One region of the Enterobacter sp. H2G27 genome, then DNA from elsewhere that is predicted to be linked to it. Evidence: predicted binding sites of a transcription regulator. Region 1 holds the regulator's gene; each other region holds the start of a gene.
The links. The regulator CRP, encoded in region 1, controls carbon source genes, mostly activating them, when cyclic AMP is high. The targets are predictions, from matches to a motif close to ATGTGANNNNNNTCACAT.
Positions count from the first base shown of each region.

Region 2: the regulator CRP is predicted to act here: its motif matches at 666-683, upstream of ACW9E7_RS21250 (PTS mannitol transporter subunit IICBA).
Region 3: the regulator CRP is predicted to act here: its motif matches at 1,262-1,279, upstream of ydfZ (putative selenium delivery protein YdfZ).

Region 1 covers NZ_JBSVSI010000001.1:3,903,098-3,905,298, forward strand. Annotated here, with positions in the region: gene ACW9E7_RS18665 (phosphoribulokinase) at 1-134, shown strand, start outside; gene ACW9E7_RS18670 (OsmC family protein) at 201-605, opposite strand; gene crp (cAMP-activated global transcriptional regulator CRP) at 917-1,549, shown strand; gene ACW9E7_RS18680 (YccS/YhfK family putative transporter) at 1,607-2,201, shown strand, end outside.
Region 2 covers NZ_JBSVSI010000001.1:4,474,460-4,476,660, reverse strand. Annotated here, with positions in the region: gene ACW9E7_RS21255 (DUF3302 domain-containing protein) at 1-165, opposite strand, end outside; gene ACW9E7_RS21250 (PTS mannitol transporter subunit IICBA) at 823-2,201, shown strand, end outside.
Region 3 covers NZ_JBSVSI010000001.1:1,792,036-1,794,236, forward strand. Annotated here, with positions in the region: gene ACW9E7_RS08555 (mannitol dehydrogenase family protein) at 1-917, shown strand, start outside; gene ydfZ (putative selenium delivery protein YdfZ) at 961-1,164, opposite strand; gene ACW9E7_RS08565 (universal stress protein) at 1,452-1,883, shown strand; gene ACW9E7_RS08570 (GntR family transcriptional regulator) at 1,917-2,201, opposite strand, start outside.

The DNA.
Region 1 (2,201 bases):
TGGCGATGCTGCAGGGCTCGTTTATTTCTCACATGAATACATTGGTCGTACCGGGCGGAAAAATGGGGCTGGCGATGGAGCTCATCATGACGCCGCTGGTGGAGCGGTTGATGGAAGGGAAACAGATCGCATGAGCATGTTCCCTCTCCCTGTGGGAGAGGGTTAGGGTGAGGGCATCAACACGCACGATGCCCCATGGATCACGCCTCGATCACTTCATACGAATGCGTGATTTTTACCGCTTTCTCCAGCATTAACGCCACAGAGCAGTACTTCTCCGCAGACAGGTCCACCGCACGTGAAACCGCCGCGTCTTTCAGTTCTTTACCGGTGACCACAAAGTGCAGGTTAATATGGGTGAACAGACGTGGTGCCTCTTCACGACGTTCTGAGGTGAGTTTAACCTCACAATCCGTCACGTCATGACGACCTTTTTGCAGAATCGACACCACGTCAATGGCGCTGCATCCGCCTGCCGCCATCAGCACCATTTCCATTGGGCTTGGCGCTTTATCGCCGGAGTTACCGTCCATTAAAATCTGGTGCCCTGACGCGGACTCGCCCAGGAACGTTAAACCTTCAACCCATTTCACGCGCGCTTGCATATTCTTAAACTCCAACGTTGCATTTTTGGTGACAGATTACGCGTGCGTTACATTTCTCGCAATGGAAGGCGACCTGCATCATGCTGAAGCGAGACACCAGGAGACACGCGGCGAAAGCTATGCTAAAACACTCTGGATGCTACAGTAATACATTGACGTTACACATGTATGCAGAGGACATCAAACTTTACTGGCTGCGAAACGTTACGGTAGCCGACTTCCCAGGGTATGGGTAAGAATTCGATTGCAACCCCAGAGTCCGGATGCATCTGATGACTCTGGTGACAGCTTATAACAGAGGATAACAGCGCATGGTGCTTGGCAAACCGCAAACAGACCCGACTCTCGAATGGTTCTTGTCTCATTGCCACATTCATAAGTACCCATCAAAGAGCACGCTGATTCACCAGGGTGAAAAAGCGGAAACGTTGTATTACATCGTTAAAGGCTCGGTGGCAGTGCTGATCAAAGATGAAGAAGGGAAAGAGATGATCCTTTCTTATCTGAACCAGGGCGATTTCATCGGTGAACTGGGCCTGTTTGAAGAGGGCCAGGAACGTAGCGCCTGGGTTCGTGCAAAGACAGCATGTGAAGTGGCTGAAATTTCTTACAAGAAGTTCCGTCAGCTGATTCAGGTTAATCCTGACATTCTGATGCGTCTTTCTTCCCAGATGGCACGCCGTCTGCAGGTCACCTCAGAGAAAGTGGGTAACCTCGCCTTCCTGGACGTTACCGGTCGTATCGCGCAGACCCTGCTGAACCTGGCGAAACAGCCAGACGCCATGACCCACCCGGACGGCATGCAAATTAAAATTACCCGTCAGGAAATTGGTCAGATCGTCGGTTGCTCCCGTGAAACAGTAGGCCGTATCCTGAAAATGCTGGAAGATCAAAACCTGATCTCCGCCCACGGTAAAACCATCGTGGTCTACGGAACGCGTTAATTCCGCTTAAACGGCGTGCCATCGCAAGGTGTCACGCCGTTTTTGTCTCTATTCCCCATGTGGCGCAGGCTGATCTATCACCCGGAAGTTAACTACGCACTGCGACAAACGCTGGTGTTGTGTCTTCCTGTGGCCATAGGCCTGATCCTCGGACATCTTCAACAAGGCCTGCTGTTTTCCCTCGTGCCCGCCTGCTGCAACATCGCCGGTCTGGACACGCCGCATAAGCGCTTTTTCAAACGCCTGATCGTTGGCGGCTGCCTGTTTGCGGGCTGTAGCCTCGCCGTACAGCTTTTACTGGCTCGTGATATCCCGCTGCCGCTGATCCTGACCGTGCTGGCGATGACCCTCGGCGTCACGGCGGAAATCAGTTCGCTGCACGCCCGCCTGCTTCCCGCGTCGCTGATTGCGGCCATTTTCACGCTAAGTCTCGCCGGGAATATGCCGGTGTGGGAGCCGCTGCTGATCTACGCTCTGGGGACGCTGTGGTACGGGCTGTTTAACTGGTTTTGGTTCTGGCTGTGGCGGGAACAGCCGCTGCGCGAATCCCTGAGCCTGCTCTATGTGCAGCTTGCGGATTACTGCGAGGCCAAATACACCCTGCTCACCCAGCATACCGATCCGGAAAAATCCTTACCGCCGCTGCTGACGC
Region 2 (2,201 bases), 570 kb from region 1:
AAGCGTAAACAGGCTAATCCAGCCAGCCGTATGAATGGCATCGGCATGCGGATGGTTACGCTTTTTAGCCATATTATAAGGAATATCATGGATGGCGATGATTCCATAAAAGAGAACCAGAAATACAAAAATCAATACGCCCAGCGCAAAATAGTTGAGAAACATATTCTCCTCACTTAAACAACGTCAACTCATTAAATTAATAAAACGGTACGCAACCTAATTAATTTTTTATAAACACGGGGTTGTGCTTATTATTTCCGAGCCGGGGAGTATGGGTTTTTATAATATCTCCATGCAAGTTTATAAGCGTGTCAAAATATATCCTGAATAATAATAGACTTAACCTTACAATATGAGCGTAATCCACCTTTTAACTTTTCGCCATACCACACATCAAAAGTGGTTTTTTGGCTTATCGTGTCGTGCCATATCATCCTGGCGCTGAAACGCGAAGCAGAGTTTGCCGTCGATCACAGCCGGAGAAATCTGCATAAAAATATTTTGTGAAATCAGTCACAATCCAGAAACAAACACGCCAGAACAAAACGTGACAACAGTCACACAAAAGGGTGTATTTTGCTTTTTTTCTCGCCATCGTATTTTTTTTGCCCATCGTTTTTGTGATTCAGATCACCTCACAGATATCCTCACCCCCTACATTTACGTGACATGAATCACATAAATTTTCGCTGTCTGGACAGTTGAACGATTCAGTGCCAGATTTCACAGCATCAGATCAGGGCCCGGCTACCTCTGCCGCCTCATTAACAATAAACCTCGGGCCATAAGCCTTAGCGTAAACAGAAGAAGGGGTGTTTTATGTCATCCGATTTCAAGATCAAAGTTCAAAGCTTTGGTCGTTTCCTCAGCAACATGGTGATGCCAAATATCGGCGCGTTTATCGCGTGGGGTATCATCACCGCATTGTTCATTCCGACAGGGTGGTTGCCTAACGAAACGCTGGCGAAACTTGTTGGCCCAATGATTACCTATCTCCTGCCGCTGCTCATCGGTTTCACCGGGGGTCGTCTGGTGGGCGGTGACCGTGGTGGCGTAGTGGGTGCCATCACAACCATGGGTGTTATCGTCGGTGCGGATATGCCGATGTTCCTCGGTGCGATGATTGCCGGCCCTCTGGGCGGCTGGGCGATTAAGAAATTCGACGTCTGGGTTGATGGTAAGATCAAATCCGGCTTCGAAATGCTGGTGAACAACTTCTCTGCGGGCATCATCGGGATGATCCTCGCCATTCTGGCGTTCCTCGGCATTGGCCCTGCGGTTGAAGTGCTGTCTAAAATTCTTGCGGCAGGCGTTAACTTCATGGTGGCGCACGAAATGCTGCCGCTGGCGTCTATCTTCGTTGAACCGGCGAAAATCCTGTTCCTTAACAACGCCATCAACCACGGTATCTTCTCGCCGCTGGGTATTCAGCAGTCTCACGATCTCGGCAAGTCTATCTTCTTCCTGATTGAAGCCAATCCGGGTCCGGGTATGGGCGTTCTGCTGGCGTACATCTTCTTCGGCCGCGGTAGCGCAAAACAGTCTGCTGGCGGTGCGGCGATCATCCACTTCCTGGGCGGTATCCACGAAATTTACTTCCCGTACGTGCTGATGAACCCACGTCTGATCCTGGCCGTTATCCTCGGCGGTATGACCGGCGTGTTCACCCTGAGCGTGCTGGGCGGCGGTCTGGTTTCTCCAGCTTCTCCGGGTTCTATCCTGGCGGTACTGGCGATGACGCCAAAAGGCGCTTATTTCGCGAACCTCGCAGCTATCTTTGCGGCAATGGCCGTCTCCTTCGTGGTCTCTTCTATCCTGCTGAAAACCAGCAAAGTGAAAGAAGATGATGACATCGAAGCCGCAACCCGTCGTATGCACGATATGAAAGCCGAATCCAAAGGCGCGACGCCACTGGCAGCCGGTGATGTCTCTAACGACCTGAGCCACGTGCGTAAAATCATCGTTGCCTGCGACGCTGGTATGGGTTCCAGCGCGATGGGTGCAGGCGTGCTGCGTAAGAAAGTGCAGGATGCGGGCCTGACCAACATCTCCGTGACCAACAGCGCCATTAACAGCCTGCCGCCGGATGTTGACCTGGTCATCACGCACCGCGATCTGACCGAACGCGCCATGCGTCAGGTACCACAGGCACAGCACATTTCGCTGACCAACTTCCTCGACAGCGGCCTGTACACCAG
Region 3 (2,201 bases), 2.1 Mb from region 1:
ACAACATGCCGGAGAACGGTCACGTGATGCGCAATGTCACCTGCGCGTACGCCCGAGCGGTAAACGGTGAGCTGGCGGACTGGATCGAATCCCACGTCACCTTCCCGTCAACTATGGTGGATCGCATCGTGCCCGCGGTCACTCCCGATACGCTGGATAAAATCGAACGGCTGACCGGCGTGCGCGATCCGGCGGCGGTGGCCTGTGAACCGTTCCGCCAGTGGGTGATCGAAGATAACTTTGTGGCGGGTCGGCCTGCGTGGGAAAAAGCCGGAGCCGAGCTGGTCTCGGACGTGATCCCGTTTGAAGAGATGAAGCTGCGCATGCTCAACGGCAGCCACTCGTTCCTGGCGTACCTGGGCTATCTGGCGGGCTATCAGCATATCAACGACTGCATGGAAGATAAGAACTACCGCCTCGCCGCGCACGCGCTGATGCTCAACGAGCAGGCGCCCACGCTGAAGGTCAAAGGCGTCGATTTAGGACGCTATGCCGATCTCCTGATTGCCCGCTACAGCAACCCGGCCCTGCGCCATCGGACCTGGCAAATTGCGATGGACGGCAGCCAGAAGCTTCCGCTGCGCATGCTGGATTCCGTGCGCTGGTACCTGGTGCATCAGAAGCCTTTCCCGCTGCTGGCACTGGGCGTGGCAGGGTGGATGCGGTATGTCGGCGGCGTGGACGAGCAGGGTAATGCGATTGACGTGAGCGATCCGCAGCTGGCAGTGATTCAGGCGGCGGTTAAAGGCAGTGCGGAAGGGGAAAGCCGGGTCAAGGCGCTGCTCGGCATCGAGGCCATCTTCGGCAAGGAGTTACCGCGTGAAGCCGTCTTTGTTGACGCGGTGATGAAGGCCTACCTGACGCTGCTGCAAAAGGGAGCGAAAGCGACCGTGGAGCAGTATGTGTCTCATCGGTAATTCAGCACATGCCGCCGTGCGCGGCGGCATGTCTGCGCACCGCTTAGTGCATACCCAGGCGAATCAGCTCAATCGGTTCGAACTTACCTTCGCATCCTTCCACTTCAACCGTTTTGCTGCGGCGCACCTGCGCGGCATCCAGCCCGTCGCTGTGGATCGCTTTAATCACGCCAGTTTTGCCCGTGCCGCTAATCATGACGCGGCTGCCGGTAGTGATTGCATTGCGGTTACGGTCGTATGTCATCATGGTATTTTCTCCTCTCTAACCTGTTCGTTACGGCGTTATTTCAGGGTTGCCGTTCACGGAGCATATAAATACGCCTGTCTGCATCACATGTTTTTGTTTTTGATCAAACTCACACTTTTTTCTTTATTGTGCCGGGCGCTGACGGTTCACTACAGCAATTTACAAAGCAGACCGTTATTTTCATTAAATGATAGTTTCAGCAGGGAAGCGTTGAGGGTTGGTTTATATTCCTGATGCCATTCTGGGTACAGGAAATAACCCTTTCATCGGAATAAGGAGTCAGGCTTATGTATAAGAAGATTTTGATGCCTGTTGATGTGTTTGAAATGGATTTGAGCGACAAAGCGGTTCGCCACGCGGCAAACCTTGCGAAGGCGGAGGGCGCCTCGATTACCCTGGTCAATATTCTGCCGGCCAGCAGCCGATCCCTGCTGCGTGGATTTAACGCCGATATTAAAAAGTTCGAAGAGTATATGACCGAGGAATCCGGTAAGAAGATGAACGCGTTAAAAAGACTTTTCGATATTTCGCCGGAGAAAATTGACAGCCTGGTTCGCTTTGGCAACGTCCGCGATGAAATCATCAGGCTGAGCAAAGAAGGGGAATATGACGCGATCGTCATCGGGTCGAAAAATCCGGGCATCAGCACCCATCTGCTGGGGTCAAATGCGGAATCTATCCTGCGCTACGCCACTATTCCGGTGTTAGTCGTTCGCTAAACCCATCGCCGCGTCCGAAAGGGGCGGCGAATATTACTCTTCGCTAAACCACTCGCTATTTTCCTGACGAATCAGCTGCACGGATTCGCTAATTTCCTGCAGATGCAGCGTCATCGCTTTTTCCACGCCGTCCGGGTCGCGTTTTTCCAGCGCGCTGAAAATATCATGATGCTGTCGAAGCAGCATTTCCGGCGGGGAGACGTGATCGAGGCTCATATAACGCACGCGGTCGATGGTGGCCTTGATGTTTTCGATGGTGTCCCAGGCAAGCTGGCAATCCGCAATCTGCGCCAGTTTCTGGTGGAATTCATCATCAAG